DNA from 3 places in the Streptomyces sp. NPDC091280 genome. Region 1 is predicted to be linked to each of the others. Evidence: riboswitches for the same ligand, from Rfam matches in the RefSeq annotation. Region 1 holds a riboswitch; each other region holds the start of a gene.
What was found. Region 1 has a riboswitch for thiamine pyrophosphate ahead of thiC (phosphomethylpyrimidine synthase ThiC). Riboswitches for the same ligand answer to the same signal wherever they lie in the genome.

Region 1 (7,464 bases):
GCAATTGACGGGATAGGCGATGCGCGAGTCCGTACAGGCAGAGGTCATGATGAGCTTCCTCGTCTCCGAGGAGCTCTCCTTCCGTATCCCGGTCGAACTGGGCTACGAGGCGTGCGATCCGTACGCCGTGCGGCTGACCTTCCATTTGCCGGGGGATGCCCCGGTGACCTGGGCTTTCGGCCGGGAGCTGCTGATCGACGGGGTGGGCCGGGCGTCCGGGGACGGTGATGTCCGGATCGAGCCCGTCGACCCCGAGACGCTGGGCGAAGTACTGATCAGGCTTCAGGTGGGCGGCGACCAGGCGCTGTTCCGGACCGGCGCGGCCCCGCTCGTGGCCTTCCTCGACCGCACCGACCGGCTGGTTCCGCTCGGTCAGGAGGGCGCGCTCGCGGATTTCGACGCCCACCTCGACGAGGCACTGGACCGCATTCTGGCGGAGGAGCAGAGCGCGGGCTGACGTGCTGCCATGGCGGCGGGGGGAGTTGGCGTAACGCTTCGCCAACGGCCCGGAACCGCGGGCGGCGTCTGGGGAGCCCCTGACCCCGAGGCGCCCCGAGGTCCTCTCTCAGATGCTCTGAGGCATCCCGAGGTGCTCTCTGAGGTACTCCGGGCGTCCCGAGGTCGCAGGAACGCTTCTGCGGGGCCCTGGGCGGCCGTTCTCGCCGTCCTCAGTGCTTGCGGCGCCGGCCCTTCCCGCCGCGCGCCGGTGCGGGCTTCGCGGTCGGCGCCGACGCGGGGCCGGCACCGGGCCCCGCCGTGGCCGCCCCGGCGACACCCGCCGGTACCGGGTCGCTGCCGGGGCGGTCCGCCGAGACGACGAGGGCGGCGAGCGCCGTGGTGACCGGAACCGAGGCGACCAGGCCGATCGAACCCACCAGCGTGCGCACGATCTCCTCGGCGACCAACTCGCTGTTGGCGACCGACCCCACGCTGCTCTGGGCGATGGAGAAGAGCAGCAGCAGCGGCAGGGCGGCGCCCGCGTAGGCGAGGACGAGCGTGTTGACGACCGAGGCGATGTGGTCGCGGCCGATGCGGATACCGGCGCGGTACAGCCCGCGCCAGCCCATCGACGGATTGGCCTCGTGCAGTTCCCACACGGCCGACGTCTGCGTGACCGTCACATCGTCGAGCACACCGAGCGAACCGATGATGACTCCGGCGAGCAGCAGGCCGCTCATGTCGATCGACGGATACAGCCCGTGGATCAGGCCCGTGTTGTCGTCCGTGTTGCCGGTCAGCGCGGCCCAGCCGATGAACACCGAGCCCAGGACGCCGATCAGCACCAGCGACATCAGCGTGCCGAGCACCGCCACGGATGTACGGGCCGACAGCCCGTGGCACATGTAGAGGGCGATCAGCATGATGGCGCTGGACCCGACCACCGCCACGATCAGCGGGTTCGAGCCGTGCAGGATCGCGGGCAGGATGAAGAAGTTGAGGATCATGAAGCTGATGGCCAGCGCGATCAGTGCCATGACACCGCGCAGTCGGCCCACCACCACGACGGCCAGCGCGAAGATCGCGGCGAGCAGCGCCATCGGGAACTTCCGGTTCACATCGGTGACCGAGTACTGCAGATCCCGGGGCGCGGAGGGCTCGTAGGCGACCACGACCTTCTCGCCCTGGTGCAACTGCCGAGACTGGTCGGGCTGCACGATCTCCGTGAACGTACGGCCCTTGTCCTTGCCCGTGCTGACCGTGACCGTGGCCTTCTTGCAGGTGCCGCCCGCCTCCTGCTGCGCCGAGGAGCCCTCGGCCGTGGAGGTGTCGCCGGTCGCGCCCCCGCCCGAGGCGTTCACCGAGGCGCAGCTCACGCTCACGACCTTGGTGACCGTCGCCTGCTGCGTCTGCCGGTCGAAGCCGACCCCGGTGCGCTTGTGCGACGGGGCGCCGCCGGGCCACAGCACCACCATGCCGACCACGACCGCCACCGTGAACGGGATCAGGATCGCCGCGATGACCTTCCGGAGGTGACGGGAGACGGGCGCGGCCGGCCCGTGACTGTGTGAGTGACCGTGTCCGCCGCCCGCACCGGAGCCGTGCCCGCCGTCCCCGTGGGAGCCGTGGTCGTCCCCGGACCCCGACCCGGAGCCGTGGTCGCCTCCCGAACCATGGCCGTGGTCGTGGCCATGCGGCGGCCCGGTCGGCGGGTACGGGGGCTGCTGTGTCGTGGTCACCGCCCGATCATCGCAAGAACGCCGGGGGCCCACTGTTCACCGCGCCACTTATGGCGCTAGCGTGGAGTCACCTTTGCACACGCGGGAGCTCGGAGCACCGGGCTGAGAGGGCGCTGACCTTCGTCTCTGCGATGTTTCACGGGAAACGTCACCTGAATCGAGTGATGTTTCACATGAAACATCGGCTGACGGAAGCCGCTGCGTCGACCGCCGAACCTGTTACCGGGTAATGCCGGCGTAGGGAGTAGGTCTCATGACCAACAAGGACGTACGCACGCCTGCCTCCAGCCAGGACGAACAGCCCATTCCGGGCGAGGAGTTCGCGCGGGCCGAGCAGCCGACGGGGGTTGAGGAGTCCCCCGCGGCCGGGGAGTCCATCGGCTGGCACAAGGGGTATGTCGAGGGCTCGCGCCCCGATCTGCGGGTGCCGGTCCGTCAGGTGCACCTCACCAATGGGCAGTCGGTGACGCTGTACGACACCTCGGGCCCGTACACCGATCCGCTCGTCGACACCGACGTCCGCAGGGGGCTGGCGCCGCTGCGGGAGAACTGGATCATCGCCCGGGGTGACACCGAGGAGTACGCGGGCCGCCCCGTCCGTCCCGAGGACGACGGAATCAAGCACACGTCACCGCGCGGTGGACTCCGCAACCTGGACGCCGTGTTCCCGGGCCGCCCGCGCCAGCCGCGCCGAGGCCGTGAGGGTACGGCGGTGACCCAACTCGCCTACGCGCGACGGGGCGAGATCACGCCCGAGATGGAGTTCGTGGCGGTACGGGAGAAGGTGGCGCCCGAAGTGGTCCGCGAGGAGATCGCGGCCGGGCGGGCGGTACTGCCGGCCAACGTCAACCACCCCGAGATCGAGCCGATGATCATCGGCAAGCGGTTCCTGGTGAAGGTCAACGCCAACATCGGCAATTCCGCGGTCACTTCCTCCATCGAGGAGGAGGTCGAGAAGATGACGTGGGCGACCCGCTGGGGCGCCGACACGGTCATGGACCTGTCCACCGGCCGCAACATCCACACCACCCGCGAGTGGGTGCTGCGCAACTCCCCCGTCCCCATCGGCACGGTGCCGCTCTACCAGGCGCTCGAAAAGGTCGACGGCCGCGCCGAGGAGCTGACCTGGGAGATCTACAAGGACACGGTCGTCGAACAGGCCGAACAGGGCGTGGACTACATGACCGTCCACGCGGGCGTGCGGCTGCCGTTCGTACCGCTGACGGCGAACCGCAAGACCGGCATCGTCTCGCGCGGCGGCTCGATCATGGCGGCCTGGTGCCTGGCCCACCACAAGGAATCGTTCCTCTACGAGAACTTCGAGGAACTCTGCGAGATCCTCGCCGCCTACGACGTCACGTACTCGCTGGGCGACGGTCTGCGGCCGGGGTCGATCGCGGACGCCAACGACGAAGCGCAGTTCGCGGAGTTGCGCACGCTCGGGGAACTCAACACGATCGCCAAGCGTTTCAACGTACAGACCATGATCGAAGGCCCGGGACATGTCCCGATGCACAAGATCAAGGAGAACATCGACCTTCAGCAGGAGATCTGTGATGAAGCTCCGTTCTATACGCTCGGCCCGCTGACGACGGACGTCGCGCCTGCGTACGACCACATCACTTCTGGCATCGGTGCCGCGATGATCGCCTGGTGGGGCACGGCCATGCTCTGCTATGTCACGCCCAAGGAGCACTTGGGCCTGCCCAATCGTGACGACGTCAAGACCGGCGTCATCACCTACAAGATCGCCGCCCACGCAGCCGACCTCGCCAAGGGGCACCCAGGTGCACAGGAGTGGGACGACGCGCTGTCCGACGCCCGCTTCGAGTTCCGCTGGGAGGACCAGTTCAACCTGGCCCTCGACCCGGTCACGGCACGGGAGTTCCACGACGAGACCCTCCCGGCCGAACCGGCCAAGACGGCCCACTTCTGCTCGATGTGCGGGCCGAAGTTCTGCTCGATGAAGATCTCCCAGGACATCCGCCGCGAACACGGCGGTACCAAGGCCGAGGTCGAAGAGGGCATGGCGCGGAAGTCGAAGGAGTTCGCGGCAGCGGGCAACCGGGTCTATCTGCCGATCGCCGACTGAGGGCCGCCCTCTAGCTCTTCGGCGAGGCCTTGGCCGGGCCGCTGCCGTCGCTGGCGCCGCCGACGGCGCACAGGGCGTGGTCGACCAGGGTGCCCGTGGCGCGGTTGAGAGCGGTGAGGTCCGGCGGTGCGGTGGTCGTCGTGATGGAGACGGTCACCGCGCGGCTGCCGTCGGCACTCACCGCGGGGCGGGTGTTGACGCCCGCTCCGTCGCCCTCGTGGGTGTAGTAGAAGCCGCCGCAGGAGAGCGGGATCTTGCGCAGGCCGAGGCCGTAGGTGCCCTCGGGCATCTCGGCCACGTCCTCCGGGTCGTCGGTCCGCTGGACGGTCTGCCGCATCTCGCGCCACTGTACGGCGGGCAGCAGCCGGCCGTCGGCCAGGGCCCGGAAGAAGGCGTTCAGGTCGGCGGTGGTGCTCACCACACCGGAGTCGGCGGTGTGCTGGAGGCTGTGGTCGGTGACGTCGAGACGCTTGCCGTCGGCGGTCGTGAGGTACGCGTTCACATGCGGATCGGGAAGGAACGGGTTGAGCCCGGGGATGGAGGTGTCGCGCAGTCCGAGTCTCGCGATGACGCGGTGGGCGACCAGGTCCTGCCAGCTCGCGCCGCCGGCTTTCTCGGCGATCATCCCGGCCAGCAGGTAGTTGGTGTTGGAGTACGCCCACCGGGTGGCCCCGCCCGGCTGCGGCACGAACAGCGGCCGGTGCTTCATCGCGACGGCGACCAGGTCGGCCGCCGGGGTGGTGTCGTAGCGGTTCTCGTCGAAGTGGTTGAACAGGCGGTCCTGGATCTCCGCGTCGTCGATGTAGTCGTAGAGGCCGCTGGTCTGGCGGAGCAGGTCGCGGACGGTGATGCGGGTGCCGTCGTTGCCGTTGCCCGTGACGACTCCCGGCAGCCAGTGCTCGACGGTGTCGTCGAGTGACAGCCGTTTCTCCGCCACGAGTTGGAGGACGACGGTCGCCACGAACGTCTTCGTCGTGCTCGCCACACGGAAGTGCGCGTTCCAGGGGATCGGCGCGGCGGAGCCGGCCGTGCGGGTGCCGATGCGGGCCATGAGCGGGGCGCCGTTCGGCCGGTCGACCCTGGCCAGCACGTTCACATCGCCGCCTCCGGCCTGCCGTACGGCCGCCAGGTCGCGCTGGAGCACGGCTTCGTCGTACACGTGAGAGGGGTGGTTCGGTGCGGGGTGTCCGGTGGTTGTGGTGGCGGCGGTCGCGGTGGTCGCGGCCATGGGTGAGGCCAGTGCGAGCAACGCCGCGGCCAGTACGGCGGCGCCGGTCTTCCTCGACGACGGCAACTGCATGTTCGAGTCCCCCGTAGCTCTCGGTCCTGATTGGTGACGATCACCAGCCAACCGGATCAGGGCACGAAGGAGGATGGGGCTGGCCTCCGGATGAAGGGTCGAGGTAGCCCCCCGGCCAGGCCGGGGCGGACCCGGCGAAGCCCCGCTGGACGTCGTGACGGGACAGGAGTGGAGGTCGTGAGCGAAAGGGAAGGGGACGCCGTAACGGAACAGACAAGGTCACGCGTGTCGCGATCAAGGTCTCTACCCTGCCTGGCATGGGTGGGATCGATCTGGGCAATGGGCTTGTCGGTGCCGTGTTGGGGATGTTGGTCGCGGTGCTGTTCCAGGATCCGATACAGAACAGCTGGTACAGGCTGCGTGCCCGCTCGAAGAGCGTGGTGCGGGCGCTGCGCCGGCGGGAGGAGTCCAGCCCGGCGTGGCGGACGTTCTCGCTCGGTCCGCTGCACACCTCGGCCCTGATCGTCGAGGGCGACGGGGAGTCCTCCATACCGACGCAATCCGTCTACATCCAAGTATTGGACCAGGAGATCGAGCTGCCGCCGGACATGGTCGACTGGCGGAGCGAGATAGAGGAGGAAAGCACGCGCCTGAGGGCAGAGGGACGAACACCGTTGTGGAACGGACCTCGATATGCCGTCGAGAGGGTCGACATCTCCCGGACCGCACTCGACGAACAGCCGGAAATTCATCTGCGGCTGCGTCCGACGGACTACTACACTTTTCTCGCGGCCCAGCAATTGGACCGTCGGCTGTCCGACGGTACGACTCCCCGTTCGCGCTATCTCGACCCTGAGAAACCGCTGTCGGCACCCGCTTTTCTGCAATGCAGTTTCGCCGTGAACGTCGCCGTCGTGACGGCCGACGACATGCTGATCGTCAGCCAACGCAGTGACCGGGTCCGGATGGCCCCGGGCGTCTGGAACTCGTCCGTCAACGAGGGCATGTCACGCTACATCGACTCGGCCGGCAGGAACGCACCCGATCTCTACGCGGTCGCGCGACGCGGTATGCGCGAAGAACTGTCCTTGGAACCGCACGAATACGCACTCGACATGCTCGCGTTCGTACTGGACGTCGAGAAGCGTCAATGGAGTGCTCACTTCTACGCCCGGCTCGCCGATGTGAAAAGCGCCGGTCTACAGGAACGGATGAGCAGAGGGGTCGCGGACAGATGGGAACACCAGACCATCGACTTCGTTCCCTTCCGCCCTTCGGCGGTCATCAAGTACATGCTGCGCGCCGATCGCGTTCACCGGTGGGCCCCTCTTGCACCGGCCCTCTTCCATCTCGCGTTGGTGCACGTCCACAGCCGCACTCCGGTGGAAAGGGCCGCGGCACAGACGATTCGCCGGATGCGGTGAATACGGCGAATTCAGTTGATGCGGTGAATCCGGGTGTTCGGCTTGCGCTCCCCTGGTCGGGGGCGCAAGCCGAGGGGCTACTCGGGCTGGTGCTCGGGCCCCCCGAAGTCCGGGCTGCTGAAGTCCGGGCTGCTGAAGCTCGGGCGGTGGCCCGGTTCCGGGCCGTCGTCGGGGCTGGAGAAGCCCGGGCGGCCGTAGCCGAGGTGCGGCATGCGACTGGTCGGTGCCGTGGGTGTCGTACGGCGCAGTGCGGCCGTGCCCGGGGCCGCGAGCGCCTCCTGGAGGAACGGCAGGATGCCGCGTTCCAGAAGGGCGTCGTGCCAGGCTTCCCTGGCCCGGGCCACCTCACCGCCCGACTCGCCGTAGGGGTCGGTGTCGAACGTCGGCCGGTTGCGCAGGGCCGTGAGGAGCAGGCCGACGGCGGCGACGAGGATCGCCGCGGCGGTCATCGCGCCGAAGACCCAGCCGGCGGTGAGCATGGTCTGCGCGAACGCGGGCTCGGGGCTGAGCATCTTGAGGATGTATCCCACG
Region 2 (7,464 bases), on a different contig from region 1:
CCACCAGCAGGTCGAGCGTCCGGTGCATCCCGGACGGGCCGGTCAGGTCGTGCCCGGCCGCGAAGATGTGGCACGTGTCCAGACACACGCCCAGCTTCGGATGGGCGTCCAGCGCCTCGAAGTACGGCCCGAAGTCCCAGGTCCGCGAGCACAGCGACGAACCCTGCCCGGCCGTGGACTCGAGCAGCAGGAACGGATCGTCGTCGTGGGTCAGCTCCTCCAGCAGCGGCAGCAGCCGCTCCCGCACCTGCGCCAGCGCCACCGACCGCTCCCGCCCGCCCGTCGCGCTCCCGGTGTGCACGACCACCCCGAGCGCGCCGATCTCCCGCCCCCGCCGCAGCGAGTGCCGCAGCGACTCGACGGACTTCTCGACGGTGGCCTCGGTGTGCGAGCCGAAGTTGATCAGGTACGGGGCGTGCACGTACGCCGGGATGGACTCGGCCTCGCACACCGCGCGGAACTCCTCGTCCTGGCGCGGGTTCCCGGGCGGGGTCGCCCAGCCGCGCGGGTTGGCGACGAAGACCTGCACGGTCTCGGCGGCCAGCTCACGGGCGTAGGACAGCCCCACGGAGTGGAGACCGCCGGCCACGGGGACATGGCCGCCGACGGGGTTGCGGGAGACGGGGGAGGGGGGCTCGCTGCTCACCCGACCAGGGTGTCACGCGCGCGTGCCGCCCCCGTCACCGGATGGTGATCGTGATCGTCGACCCCTTGGGGGCCTGTTCGCCCGCGTCCACGGACTGGCTCTTCACTGTGTCGCCGAACAGACCGAGCAGTCCGCGGTCCTCCTTGACCTTGAAACCGGACTCCTCAAGGAGCTTCGTCGCCGCGTCGACGCTCGCGCCGACCACGCTCGGCACCTCGACCATCTCCGGGCCCTTGGACAGGGTCAGCGTCACCGTGTCGCCCGAGGCGGCCTGGCTGTCGCCGGCCGGGGTCTGCTGGGCGACCTGGCCCGCGTCGTACTCCGAGGTGACCTCGGTGTCGGACACCTTCACGGTCAGACCGGCCTCCTGGAGGTCCGACTTCGCGTCGTCCAGGCTCTCACCGGTGACGTCGGGCACGTCCACCGCGCTGCCCTTGCTGACGGTCAGGGCTATCGCGGAGCCGGCGCGGCGCTCGGTGCCTGCACCGGGGGCCGTGCTGATCACGAAGCCCTTGGGGACGTCGTCGCTGAACTCCCTGGTGACCATGCCGGCCGCCAGCCCGTCCGTCTTGAGCAGGGCCTGCGCCCTGCCCAGGGCGTAGCCCGTCAGATCGGGCACCTTCACGGTCTCCGGCCCGTCCGAGACGGTCAGGGCCACCGAGTCGTTGTCCCGGATGCGGGCGCCGGGCGCCGGGTCGGTGCTGATGACGGTGCCGCGCCGCACGGTGTCGCTGTAGGCGTGCTTGACCGACTTGACGTCGAGACCGGCCTCCTTCAGCCGCGCCGTCGCCTGCGCCTCGGTCTTCGCCAGCAGCGGCGGGACCTTGGTGAACTGGCCGGAGTTGATGTACCAGACCCCCGCGCCGACCCCGAGGACCAACAGCACGGCGGCGACGATCGCCAGCAGCCCGCGCCGGGGCCGCCGGTCCTCGCGCCGCCGGGGCGGCAGCGGCGGCCCGCTCTCGAACCGGCTGGTCCGGTTGAACGGGTCGCCGCCCTCGTCCTCCTCGTTGACCGGCAGCGGACGCGGCACGGTCAGCGAGCGCGGGATCACGCTCGTACGGTTCTCCGCGTTGGGATGCTCCGAGGTCAGCGCCTGCGGCGGCACCGCGTCCAGCTGCCCGTCGCTCAGCCCGGCCCGCGCCTCGCGGACCAGGCCGAACAGCGCGACCGCGTCGTAGGGCCGGATGTCCGGGGTCCGCGCGGTGGCCGTGGCGACCAGCTCGTCCAGCTCGTACGCCAGGCCGGGCACGACGGCCGAGGGCGGCGGGACGTCCTCGTGCAGGTGCTTGTAGAGCACGATCGCGGGGGAGTCCCCGTCGTGCGGCTTCTCGCCGGTCAGCATCTCGTACAGGACGACACCGCACGCGTACACGTCGACCCGGGGCGACGCGGTGCCGCCCTCGATCTGCTCCGGCGCGAGATACGAGACCGTGCCGAGCACGTTCTCCGTGGTGCTGGTGACCGTGTCCACGGACCGGACCAGCCCGAAGTCGGCCACCTTGACCCGGCCGTCGTCCCCTATGAGCACGTTCTCCGGCTTCATGTCCCGGTGCACGAACCCGGCCCGGTGCGCGGCACCGAGCGCCGCCAGCACGGGCTCCAGGATGTCCAGCGCGGCCCGCGGCTGGAGCGCCCCGCGCTCGCGCAGCACGTCCCGCAGGGTGCAGCCGGCGACGTACTCCATCGCCAGATAGACGTACGCGCCCTGGGCGCCCTGGTCGAAGACCTGCACCACGTTCGGGTGCGCCAGCCGCGCCACCGACTTGGCCTCGCGGATGAACCGGTCGACGAAGGAGGCGTCGGCCGCCAGCGTCGGGTGCATCACCTTGAGCGCGAGAACCCGGTCGAGGCGGGTGTCCACGGCCCGGTAGACCGTGGCCATCCCGCCGACGGCGATCCGCGCGTCGACGCGATACCGGCCGTCGAGCAGCTGCCCGACGAGAGGGTCGGAGAGGGTCGTATCCACGCAGGTGAGTGTACGAGCCGAGGCTGACAGCACCGGGTTTTCGGCCAGGATCGGAGCCTTACTGCAGCGGACCTGTGACGGATCCCACGCTGTGGAGCGCGTGTTCAGAAGGCCGGGCGCTCCGGGTCCAGCCGTGCCAGGCCCGCTGCGGGAGACGAGGCCTCGGCGAAGTGCCTACGGGGGATACGCCCCGCCCGGAACGCCAGCCGGCCCGCCTCCACGGCACTCCTCATGCCGGACGCCATCAGCGCCGGTTCCCGCGCCCGGGTCACCGCCGAGGCGAGCATCACACCCGCGCACCCCAGCTCCATCGCGAACGCCGCGTCGGACGCCGTACCGGCCCCCGCGTCCAGAATCACCGGCACGCGCGCGTGCTCGGTGATCAGCTGGAAGTTGTGCGGATTGCGGATCCCGAGCCCGGACCCGATCGGCGACCCCAGCGGCATGACCGCCGCACACCCGACGTCCTCCAGCTTCCGCGCCAGCACGGGATCGTCGTTCGTGTACGGCAGCACCGTGAACCCGTCGTCGACCAGGGTCTCGGCCGCGTCGAGCAGTTCGACGGGATCGGGCAGCAGGGTGCGCTCGTCCGCGATCACCTCCAGTTTGACCAGTGACGTCCCGAGCGCCTCGCGCGCCAGCCGGGCCGTCAGCACCGCCTCACCGGCCGTGAAGCAGCCCGCCGTGTTGGGCAGCACCCGGATGCCGAGCCGCTCCAGGACGGACAGCACGGAGCCGTGCACGGAGGCGTCCACGCGCCGCATCGCGACCGTCGTGAGTTCCGTGCCGGAGGCGACCAGCGCGCGTTCCAGGACGTCGAGGCTGGGCGCGCCCCCGGTGCCCATGATCAGCCGGGACGTGAAGGACGTACCACCGAGGAGGAAGGGGTCGTCGGCCATGGGTCAGCCTCCTTGGACGGCGGTCAGGACCTCGACGCGGTCCCCCTCGGAGAGGGAGGTCGATGGCCATTCCGCGCGCGGGACGACGGTTTCGTTGAGGGCGGCGGCCACTCCGGAGGGCGACGCGGCCAGGGTGCGCACCAGGGCGTCGAGAGCCGTGCCGGGGGCGATCACCCGGGGCTCCCCGTTGACGGAGACGTTCATGCGGGCAACTCCGTGAGAGCGAATCGCTTCGGGGTGAACGGGCGCGCCTCGTCCGGGAGTTCGCCGGTGGCCAGCGCGTGCGCGAGGGCGTCGCCGGTGACCGGGGTGAGCAGGACGCCGTTGCGGTAGTGCCCGGTGGCCAGCAGCAGCCCGGGGAGGGCGGTGGGGCCGAGCAGCGGCGCGTTGTCGGGGGAGCCGGGGCGCAGTCCGGCCCGGGTCTCGGTGAGCGGCAGTTCGGTGATCCCGGGGACCAGCTCGTGCGCGTCGCGCAGCAGTTCGTAGACCCCGCCGGCGGTCACCGTGGTGTCCCAGCCCAGTTCCTCGCTGGTCGCGCCGACGACCAGCTCGCCGTTCTCGCGCGGCACCAGGTAGACCTGACTGCCGCGCACCACGGCCCGCACGGTCCGGCTCAGGAACGGCTTGTACCGCTCGGGCACGGTCAGCCGCAGCACCTGCCCCTTCACGGGCCGCACCGGCGGCAGGACGTCGTCCGGGACGCCCGCCAGCCGCCCGCTGAGGCTGCCGCCCGCGAGCACCACCTGCTCCGCGCCCAGCACCTCCCCCTCGCGCGTGACGACCCCCGTGGCGCGGTCCTGGCCGACCGTGAGCCGCTCGGCCCACGTCCGGTGGAAAGCGACCCCGGCGCGCTCGCACGCGGCCACCAGCGCCCGCGCCAGCCGCCTCGGGTCGACCTGGTGGTCCCCGTCGACGCGGAGCCCCCCGCGCACGCCCGGCGCGAGCATCGGCTCCAGACGCCGGCACTCGCGCCCGGACAGCCACTCGGAGTCCAGCCCCGACTGCCGTTGCAGGGTGTGCAGTTCACGGAGGTGGGCGCGGTCGTCGGCGTCCAGGGCGACGGCGAGCGTGCCGCAGCGCCGGTAGCCGAGGTCCAGCCCGGTGAGGTCGGTCAGCTCGGCCGCGAAGTCCGGGTAGCGGTGCGCCGAGGCCAGGTTGAGGGCGAGCAGGGTCTGCTCGCCGTAGTGCAGCTCCGTGACCGCGGCCAGCATCCCGGCGGCCACCTGGGCGGCCCCGCCGCCCGGCTCAGGGTCCACCACGGCGGTCGCGAACCCCCGTCCGGCCGCCCGCCAGGCCGTGACCAGGCCGATGATCCCGCCCCCGACGACGAGGACGTCTGACGTACGTGTAGGCATGGGCGTCCAGCCCCTCCCTTCGCCGGCATGACCCGGATCAGGTTCGTACGGTCGGAGGCCGCCAGCCTCCCTCTCAGCCCGGTGCGTCCGGACTCCCGCGAGTGCTTGTACGTCGGCCACCCTAGCCCGTACCCCATGTCCCGGTAAGGGAGCCTCCGTCCACGGCCGCCCGCGCGACGCGCGGGAGGAGCGTTGTGGAACAGGTCACTGGACGCACCCCCTGACTGACGATTTGTCAGGTGTCTATGGTGATCGGATGAGCGAGCAGACACCGGGACGGGACGCGGGCGGCGAGGGACGGCGCGTGGTCGTCGTCGGCGCGGGCATGGCAGGGGTGCAGACCGCGGTCGCCCTGCGCGAACAGGGCTTCACCGGCACCGTCACCCTCCTCGGCGCCGAACCCCATCAGCCCTACGACCGCCCGCCGCTGTCCAAGGCCGTGCTGCTCGGCAAGGCCGAGGGCTCCGCCTTCGACGTCGACTTCGAGGCGCTCGGCATCGAACTCCGGCTCGGCCGCGAGGTCCTGGGCCTGCGCCCCGCCGACCACGAACTCGACACCGCCGAGGGCCCGGTGCCGTACGACGTCCTCGTCCTCGCCACCGGTGCCGAGCCGATCCGGCTCCCGGGCGCCGACGGCGTCCCCGGAGTGCATCTGCTGCGCACCCTGGACGACGCCGAGCGGCTGCGACCGGTGCTCGCGCGGCAGCACGACATCGTGGTCGTCGGCGCGGGCTGGATCGGCGCCGAGTTCGCCACGGCCGCGCGTGAGGCGGGCTGCGCGGTGACCGTCGTGGAGGCCGCCGACCGGCCGCTCGCGGGCGCGCTGCCCGCCGAGGTGGCCGCGCCGATGGCCGCCTGGTACGCGGACGCCGGAGCCGTGCTGCGCACGCACACGCGCGTGGAGCGCGTCGAACCCGGTGCCGTGGTCCTCGACGACGGCACCCGGCTGCCCGCGGGAGCGGTCGTGGTCGGCATCGGCGCCCGCCCCGCCACCGGCTGGCTCGCGGACTCCGGCATCGAACTGGGCGCCCACCGCGAGGTCGTGGCCGACGACCGGCTGCGCACCTCGGTGCCGGACGTGTACGCGGTCGGCGACTGCGCCTCCTTCCCTTCGGGAAGGTACGGCGAGCGCCTTCTCGTCCACCACTGGGACAACGCCCTCCAGGGCCCGCGCACGGTCGCCGCGAACATCGTCGGCTCGACCCCGGCGGTCTACGACCCGGTGCCCTACTTCTGGTCCGAGCAGTTCGGCCGCTTCGTCCAGTACGTCGGCCACCACGCGTCCGCCGACACGCTGCTGTGGCGCGGCGACCCGGCCACCCCGGCCTGGACCGCCTGCTGGCTGCGCGGCGACCGCATGGTGGCCCTCCTGGCGGTCGGCCGCCCCCGCGACCTGGCCCAGGGCCGCCGGCTGATCGAATCGGGCACCCAGGTGAATCCCGGCCCGCTGGCCGACCCTTCCCTCCCGATGAAGGCCGCTGTGGCCTAGTTCGTACCCCGGGTCGGACCGGCCCGGCTTCCGACTGTCAGTCCGGGATGGCACGCTGTTTACGTGACCGAGATTGACGCAAAGATCGATGCTCTCGTCCCCGCCTGGCTCACGCTGCCCGACATCGCAGAGATGCTCGATGTCGAGGTGACACGCGTGCGGCAGCTGGTCAAGGAGGGCCAAGTCATCGCCGTACGGCGTGGTGAGAACCGCGCGCTGCACGTCCCCGCCGCCTTCATCGACGGGGCCGAGCAGAAGGTCGTCAAGGGCCTCACCGGGACCCTGACGCTCCTGCGGGACGACGGCTTCTCCGACGAAGAGATGCTGGAATGGCTCTTCACCCCCGACCCCAGCCTGCCCGGCACCCCCGCGCAGGCCCTGAGCGAGAATCGCGGCACGGAGGTGAAGCGCCGCGCCCAGGCGCTCGCCGTCTGACCCGGGCGACCGGCTGACCGGGACGACCGACTGCCCCGGACGACCGGCAGACCGGACGACCGACCGGTGCACGGGCCGCGGCGCGCCCGCCCGCGGCCCGTACCCGGCACCACCGCGCACCGAAGACGAACGACAACGGGGGGACACACCCATGCCCGACACCGCAGCCGCCGTACGCGCGGAACTCGCCGACGCCCGGGTCTACCTCTGCACGGACGCCCGCAGCCGCCAGGGCGACCTGCCGGAGTTCCTGGACGCGGTGCTGGCCGGCGGGGTCGACATCGTGCAGCTGCGCGACAAGGGCATGGAGGCCGCCGAGGAGCTGGAGCACCTCCAGGTGTTCGCCGACGCCTGCGCCCGGCACGGCAGACTGCTCGCGGTCAACGACCGCGCGGATGTCGCCCACGCCGCCGGCGCCGACGTCCTGCACCTGGGACAGGGGGACCTCCCGGTCCCCGCGGCCCGCGCGATCCTCGGCGACGACGTCCTGATCGGCCGCTCCACGCACGCGGAGACGGAGGCCGCAGCCGCCGCCGTCCAGGAGGGCGTGGACTACTTCTGCACCGGCCCGTGCTGGCCGACCCCCACCAAGCCCGGCCGCCACGCCCCCGGCCTCGACCTGGTCCGGTACACGGCCGGCCTGGGCACCGACCGGCCCTGGTTCGCCATCG
Region 3 (7,464 bases), on a different contig from region 1:
CTGGCCCGAGGGCAACCACTCGGTGGGCATCCCCACCTGGTTCTACGGCCACGAGCCGCCGAACGCCTTCGCCTCGCACATCGCCAAGTACTTCGCCAACGCCACCCGCGAGGACGGTCTGTTGGCCCGCTCCAACGCGGGGGTGGTGTTCCTGCCGGGCGCGGCCGGGACCGTACAGGAGATCTTCGACAACGCGACACCGAACTACTACGGGTCGCGCGGGGAGCCCACGCCGATGGTGCTGGTGGACCGGGAGCACTGGACGGAGCGGCTGCCGGCCTGGCCGCTGCTGCGCGCACTTGCCCGGGAACGGCCGATGGCGGCCCGTATCGCCCTCGTTGACCGGATCGAGGAGGCTCCGGAGGCGCTGAAACGTCTCTCTGATTAAAGGGCAGGTAAAGCCAACTGCTGTACATCGCATATGCATTGACACTGCTTACGCAGCACTTATAGACCAGTGAGACGCCTGGGGGTGGTGGTGCCTCACCCCGCATACCGCTCCATCTCCCCCTGAACCCCCCGCAGTTGCACATCCCGTGAAGGGCAAACGTGTCCATATCTCGACGTACCGTACGCATCCTCGGTGTCGCGTCCGCCTCGGCCGCACTCGCGCTCGGCTTCGCGGGCAACGCGCTCGCCTGCAACATCAGCGAGTTCTCCGCCGAAGCCACGTGTGACGGCGCCAAGGGCGTCATCATCGTCACCGACAAGGACGCCTCGGCCACCGAGGCGACCATCACGGTGTTCCTGGAGAACAACGGTTCCGACGCCAGGCAGGTCGGCGACGCTCAGACCGTCAAGGGCTCCGCCAAGGGTGAAACCGTCACCTTCTCCGAGGACTGGCAGCCGAACGCGACGTACCGCGTCCACGTCACGGCCACCAACGGCCTCAACAAGAACATCTCCCCGAACCTGACCACCCCGTCCAAGGCCTGCCAGTCGGAGTCGCCCACCCCGACCCCGACCGAGGCCTCCCCGACCCCGTCGGAGACCGCCACCACCCCGGCCGAGTCCGACACCCCGACCCCGTCCGCCTCGGAGAGCAGCAGCACCGCTCCCGCGACGACGACGGACAACGAGCCGTCCCCGGCGGCCGGTACCTCGAACCTCGCCGAGACCGGTGCCAACTCCAACACCGGCATGATCGCCGGTATCGCGGGCGCGTTCGTCCTCGTGGGCGGCGGAGCCGTCTACTACGGCATGCGTCGCCGCGGTGCGGCCAACGGCCGCTGATCGAACCACTGTTGTGGCCCGCCCGGTTCGTGGGGGCGGGCCACACGCATGTCCGCCCGGCCCTCAGCCGTCGAGTACGACGGTCTCGGCCGCGTCGAACTCCACCCCGACCGTGTCCCCGACCTCCGGCGCCGCCCGCAGCGCGCACGCCGCCTCCAGGCGCGGCGCGCCCTCCGGCTGGAGTCGCACGGCGACATGGGTGCCCCGGAAGGTGCGCGCGGCGACCGTGCAGCGCAGGCCCTCGTCGGCGGGCAACAGGCGTACGCCCGCCGGGCGTACGAGGAGTGTGCGGGAGCCCTGAGGGGCCGCCTCGGGGACCGGCACCTTGCCCCAGGGGGTGTCCGCGGCCTCGCCCGTGACGGTCGCCGCGACCACGTTGTCGAAGCCGAGGAAACGGGCCACGAACTCGTCGGCGGGGCGCTGCCAGACCTCAAGTGGCGTACCGGACTGGGCGATCCGCCCGTCCCGCATCACCACGACCCGGTCGGCCAGCGCGAACGCCTCGCCCTGGTCGTGCGTGACCGCCAGCACGGTCGTGCCCAACACCCCGAACAGCTCCCGGAGTTCGACGACCAGCCGCTCCCGCAGCGACCGGTCGAGCTGGCCGAGCGGTTCGTCGAGCATGAGGAGCCGGGGGCGGGGCGCGAGAGCGCGGGCGAGCGCGACCCGCTGCTGCTCACCGCCGGACAGCCCGGCGACGGCCCGCCGGGCGGCACCCGGCAGTCCGACCAGGTCGAGCAACTCCCCCACCTGGTCCTTCTGTTGTCCCTTCGACGCGCCGCGCATCCGCAGTCCGAAGGCCACGTTGCCGGCCACGTCCCGCTGCGGGAACAGCTGATGGTCCTGGAACATCAGACCCACCCCGCGCCGGTGCGCGGGCACCCCGGCCTGGTCGTGTCCGTCGAGCAGCACCCGCCCGGAGTCCAGGGCTTGCAGCCCGGCCACCGCCCGCAGCAGCGTCGACTTGCCGCTGCCGCTCGGCCCGAGCACACACACGATCTCGTGCTCGGCGACACCCAGGTCGACGGCGTCCAGCACCGGGCGCCCGCCGAACCGTACGGTCGCGTCCTCAAGGCCCAGCAGCAGGTCCGACGGCATCTAGAACTCCCCCGTCCGGTCGGTGCGCAGCCGCTCAAGGACCAGCAGGGCCACCGCGCACACCACCATCAGAATCGTCGAAAGGGCCATCGCCTGGCCGTAGTTGAGATCCCCGGGCCGGGACAGCAGCCGGGCCACCGCGACCGGCAGCGTCGGGTTGTCGGGCCGCGCGATGAACACGGTCGCCCCGAACTCCCCCAGCGACACCGCGAACGCGAACCCGGCGGCGATCAGCAACGCCCGCCGCACCAACGGCAGATCGACCTCGCGCCACACCCGCCACGGCGACGCCCCGAGCACGGCCGCCGCCTCCCGCAGCCGCCCGTCCACCGCCCGCAGCACGGGCAGCATGGTCCGTACGACGAAGGGGACACCGACCAGCGCCTGCGCGAGCGGCACCAGGATCCATGAACTCCGCAGATCCACCGGGGGTTTGTCGAGCGAGATCAGGAAGCCGAAGCCGACCGTCACCGCCGACACCCCGAGCGGCAGCATCAGCAGCGCGTCGAAGCCGCGTACCAGCCGTCCCGCGTCGCGCCGGGTCAGGGCCGCGGCGGCGAGGCCGCCGATCAGCACGGCGATGGCGGTGGCGGCGACGGCGTACTCCAGCGAGTTGCCGATCGCGGCGATCGGCGGGACCAGGAAGGTGCCGCCGTCGTCGTGGGTCAGCGCCCGGTAGTAGCCGAAGTGCGCTGTGCCGAGCGACCGTTGGACCAGCACCGCGAGCGGCAGTACGAGCAGCAGGAGGATCGAGACGAGGACTCCGGCCAGCAGGGACCACTGGCCGGCCCCGCGCGGGCGGCGTGCGGTCACCGCCGGGTCCACCAGCCGCAGGGCCGTCTCCCGTCGCCGTACCGTCCAGGCGTGGACGGCGAGGATCGTGCCCACCGCGGCGAACTGGACGATCGTCAGCACGGCCGCCGTGGAGAGGTCGAAGATCTCGGAGGTCTGGCGGTAGATCTCCACTTCGAGGGTCGAGAAGGTCGGGCCGCCGAGGATCTGCACCACACCGAACGAGGTGAAGGTGAACAGGAAGACCATCAGCGCGGCGGCGGCCACGGCGGGCGCGAGCGCGGGCAGCGTCACCTGCCGCCAGGCCCGCAGCCGGGAGGCGCCGAGCATCCGCGCGGCCTCCTCCTGACGCGGGTCGAGCTGGGCCCAGAGGCCGCCCACCGTCCGGACGACGACCGCGTAGTTGAAGAAGACGTGCGCGAGCAGGATGGCCCACACGGTGGTGTCCAGCCGTACGCCCCACAGGTCGTCCAGGAGTCCGCCGCGGCCGACGAGCGCGAGGAAGGCCGTACCGACGACGACCGTGGGCAGCACGAAGGGGACCGTCACGACCGCCCGCAGCACGTGCCGGCCCGGGAAGTCGAAGCGCGCGAAGACATACGCGCCGGGGAGCGCGATGAGCAGCGTGAGCGCGGTGGAGGCGAGCGCCTGCCAGGTGGTGAACCACAGGACGTGCCGGATGTCCGACTGGGCCAGCACGTCCGCGATGCGGCCCAACTGCCAGGCGCCGTCCACCTTCAGGCCGCGCGCGACGATCGCGGCGACCGGATAGGCGAAGAACACCGCGAAGAACGCGACGGGCACGGCCATGAGACCGAGCCGCGTCACGCTGCCCCGGTGGGTCCGCCGGGGGGCTACTTCAGTACGAGCGAGGTCCACGACTTGACCCACTGGTCCCGGTCGGCGGCGATCTTCGCGGGGGCCATGGTCTCGGGGTCCTTGGCCTGCGGACCGTACTTCGTGAACTCGGCCGGCACGGTCGCGCCCTCGATCACCGGGTAGACGAACATGTTGAGCGGCATGTCCTCCTGGAACTCCTTGGTGAGCAGGAAGTCGATGAAGGCCTTGCCGCCCTTGGTGTTCCTCGCGTTGCTGAGCAGTCCCGCGTACTCGGTCTGCCGGAAGCAGGTGCCGTACGCCACCCCGGTGGGCGCGGTGGTCGGCTTCGGGTCGCCGTAGATGACCTCGGCGGGCGGCGAGGAAGCGTACGAGACGACGAGGGGCCGGTCGCCGCCCGCCTTCCTGCCACCGGCCGACCCGGAGAACTCCTGGTCGTAGGCCTGCTCCCAGCCGTCGACGACCTTCACGCCGTTGGCCTTGAGCTGCTTCCAGTACGCCTGCCAGCCGTCGTCCCCGAATTGGGCCGCGCTGCCGAGCAGGAAGCCGAGGCCGGGCGAGGAGGTGGCCGCGTTCTCGGTGACCAGGAGGTTCTTGTACTCGGGCTTGACCAGGTCCGCGAAGGAGGTGGGCGGGGTCAGCTTGTGCTTGCTGAAGTAGGCCTTGTCGTAGTTGACGCAGATGTCGCCGGTGTCGATGGGCGTGACCCGGTGCTTGGACTCGTCGACGCGGTAGGCGGGTTTGACGGTCGCGGAGCCCTTCGCGTCGTAGGACTGGAAGAGGCCGTTGTCGAGCGCGCGGGAGAGCAGGGTGTTGTCGACGCCGAAGAAGACGTCTCCCTGGGGGTTGTCCTTGGTCAGGATCGCCTTGTTGACGGCCTGTCCGGCGTCGCCGTCCTTGAGGACCTTGACGGTGTAGCCGGACTGCTTCTCGAAGTCCTTGAGGACGCTCTTGGAGACGGCCCACGAGTCGTGGCTGACGAGCGTGACGGTCTTGGAGCCGGAGCCGCCGCTGCCGTCCGAGCCCGACCCGCACGCGGAGAGCGTGACCAGGCCGAGGCCCACGAGGACAGCACAGTACTTCTTGGTGTTCACGGTGATGACCGAACTTCCTACCCAGAATGACCTGGGCGAGGTTCAGAGGGTCTGCGGCCCGATTGCCGCACTCTCAGCGCTGCGCGCTCCCCTGTCGGATATGAAGGTGTACGTACAGGTGGTACGGGTGAAGGTTACCTCTCGGTGGCCGCCAGCTGACCGCACGCTCCGTCGATCTCCTGGCCACGGGTGTCCCGGACGGTGACCGGCACCCCATGGGCCGCGATGGCCTCGACGAACGCCTTCTCGTCCTCGGGGCGGGAGGCCGTCCACTTGGAGCCCGGCGTCGGGTTCAGCGGGATCAGGTTGACGTGCACGGGCTTGCCCTTGAGGAGCCGGCCGAGCCGGTCGCCGCGCCACGCCTGGTCGTTGATGTCCCGGATCAGCGCGTACTCGATGGACAGCCGGCGCCCGGACTTCGCCGCGTACTCCCAGCCGGCGTCGAGGACCTCGCGGACCTTCCACCGGGTGTTCACGGGGACCAGGGTGTCGCGCAGGTCGTCGTCCGGCGCGTGCAGCGAGATCGCGAGCCGGCACTTGAAGCCCTCGTCCGCGAAACGGTGGATCGCCGGCACGAGTCCGACCGTCGAGACGGTGATCCCGCGCTGCGAGAGGCCGAGGCCGTCCGGCTCGGGGTCGGTGAGGGCACGGATGGACTGGACGACCCGCTTGTAGTTGGCGAGGGGCTCGCCCATGCCCATGAAGACGATGTTGGAGAGCCGGGCGGGACCCCCCGGGATCTCGCCGTCGCGCAGCGCGCGCATGCCGTCCACGATCTGGTGCACGATCTCACCGGTGGAGAGGTTCCGGTCGAGGCCGGCCTGGCCCGTCGCGCAGAACGGGCAGTTCATCCCGCAGCCGGCCTGCGAGCTGATGCACATGGTGACCCGGTCCGGGTACCGCATCAGCACGGACTCGACGAGCGTCCCGTCGAACAGCCGCCACAGCGTCTTGCGGGTGGTGTCCTGGTCGGTCGACAGATGCCGTACGACCGTCATCAGCTCAGGGAGCAGCGCCTCCTGGAGCTTGGCGCGCGAACCGGCGGGGATGTCGGTCCACTGCTCCGGGTCGTGCGCGAGACGCGCGAAGTAGTGCTGCGAGAGCTGCTTGGCGCGAAACGGCTTCTCGCCGACCGCCGCGACGGCTTCCTTGCGCTCGGCGGGCGTGAGATCGGCGAGGTGCCGCGGCGGCTTCTGGGCTCCGCGCGGGGCGACGAATGTGAGTTCTCCGGGCTTAGGCATGGCCCTACCAGTGTCGCAGACATACGAAGAGGGACTCGCCGCCCTGTGGACAACGAGCCCCTCCTCCGCGAAACCGCAGGTCAGCGGGTATCCCCGCCGGTCAGCCGGAGCCGACGAACAGCACGAACATCAACCACACCACGGGAGCCGTGGGCAGCAGGGAGTCCAGCCGGTCCATGATGCCGCCGTGACCCGGCAGCAGCGTGCCCATGTCCTTGATGCCGAGGTCCCGCTTGATCATGGACTCGCCGAGGTCGCCCAGCGTGGCGCTGGCCGCGACCGCGAGGCCCAGGACGAGGCCCTGCCACCAGCTGCCGTCGTCGATCAGGAACTGCATGCACAGCGCGCCCGCCACCATCGCGAAGGACACCGCCCCGAACAGGCCCTCGCGGGTCTTGCCGGGGCTGATGCGCGGGGCGAGCTTGTGCCTGCCGAAGCGCCAGCCGATGGCGTACGCCCCGGTGTCGCTGACGACGGTCAGCAGCAGGAACGTCAGCACCCGCCAGGCGCCGTCGTCGGCGGTGAGCATCAGGGCGACGAACGTGGCCAGGAACGGCACGTAGAACGCCGCGAAGACGCCCGCCGTGACGTCCTTGAGGTAGCCCTCCGGCGGTTCCGTCATCCGCCAGACCAGGACGGCGAGCGCCGTGAGCGCCATGGCGACCCAGGCGCCCTCAGGGCCCCGGACGTAACCGGCGACGACCATCGCCGCACCGCCGACCGCGAGGGGCACGAGGGGCGCCTTGATGCCCTTGCGCTCCTGAAGCCGCGAGGTCAGCTCCCACAGACCCACCACGACGGCGACCGCTATCACGCCGACGAACACGGCCTTGACGACGAACAGGGACGCGGCGATCACCGCGCCGAGTCCGACCCCGACCCCTATGGCCGCACCCAGGTCCCGGCCCGCGCTCTTCTTCTGCGGGGCGGGCGCCGATGGCGGGACGTCGGGCATGGGCTCCGGATTCTGCGGCCCCACCCCGTAGGGGAGCGCCTGCGGCATGTCAGAGGTCGGTGTCCGCGGGTCGTACGACGGCGACTGCCGTACGTCGTACGGCGGCTGCCGCGTCTCGTCGCGGAACGTCTCGTCGCGGAACAAGGGGCCGCTCAGCCGAGCGGCCCCCCGGTCGTCATCCTGGTGTCCGCCGTATGCGGGCTCGTCGGGCACG

Region 2: another riboswitch for thiamine pyrophosphate. It lies ahead of thiO (glycine oxidase ThiO); the one in region 1 lies ahead of thiC (phosphomethylpyrimidine synthase ThiC).
Region 3: another riboswitch for thiamine pyrophosphate. It lies ahead of ACIQPR_RS36865 (thiamine ABC transporter substrate binding subunit); the one in region 1 lies ahead of thiC (phosphomethylpyrimidine synthase ThiC).

Annotation. Positions count from the first base shown of each region.
Region 1 covers NZ_JBIVUZ010000003.1:481,431-488,894, forward strand. Annotated here, with positions in the region: gene ACIQPR_RS12245 (SsgA family sporulation/cell division regulator) at 20-457, shown strand; gene ACIQPR_RS12250 (YibE/F family protein) at 669-2,177, opposite strand; TPP riboswitch at 2,249-2,438, shown strand; gene thiC (phosphomethylpyrimidine synthase ThiC) at 2,431-4,269, shown strand; gene ACIQPR_RS12260 (serine hydrolase domain-containing protein) at 4,280-5,569, opposite strand; gene ACIQPR_RS12265 (hypothetical protein) at 5,827-6,933, shown strand; gene ACIQPR_RS12270 (hypothetical protein) at 7,011-7,464, opposite strand, start outside.
Region 2 covers NZ_JBIVUZ010000011.1:45,028-52,491, forward strand. Annotated here, with positions in the region: gene ACIQPR_RS30870 (deoxyribonuclease IV) at 1-646, opposite strand, end outside; gene pknB (Stk1 family PASTA domain-containing Ser/Thr kinase) at 681-2,615, opposite strand; gene ACIQPR_RS30880 (thiazole synthase) at 2,720-3,514, opposite strand; gene thiS (sulfur carrier protein ThiS) at 3,518-3,718, opposite strand; gene thiO (glycine oxidase ThiO) at 3,715-4,869, opposite strand; TPP riboswitch at 4,867-4,978, opposite strand; gene ACIQPR_RS30895 (NAD(P)/FAD-dependent oxidoreductase) at 5,126-6,358, shown strand; gene ACIQPR_RS30900 (Rv2175c family DNA-binding protein) at 6,422-6,793, shown strand; gene thiE (thiamine phosphate synthase) at 6,945-7,464, shown strand, end outside.
Region 3 covers NZ_JBIVUZ010000014.1:121,282-128,745, forward strand. Annotated here, with positions in the region: gene ACIQPR_RS36845 (LOG family protein) at 1-388, shown strand, start outside; gene ACIQPR_RS36850 (LAETG motif-containing sortase-dependent surface protein) at 550-1,233, shown strand; gene ACIQPR_RS36855 (ABC transporter ATP-binding protein) at 1,297-2,331, opposite strand; gene ACIQPR_RS36860 (ABC transporter permease) at 2,332-3,933, opposite strand; gene ACIQPR_RS36865 (thiamine ABC transporter substrate binding subunit) at 3,978-5,054, opposite strand; TPP riboswitch at 5,051-5,157, opposite strand; gene rlmN (23S rRNA (adenine(2503)-C(2))-methyltransferase RlmN) at 5,189-6,295, opposite strand; gene ACIQPR_RS36875 (phosphatidate cytidylyltransferase) at 6,396-7,464, opposite strand, start outside.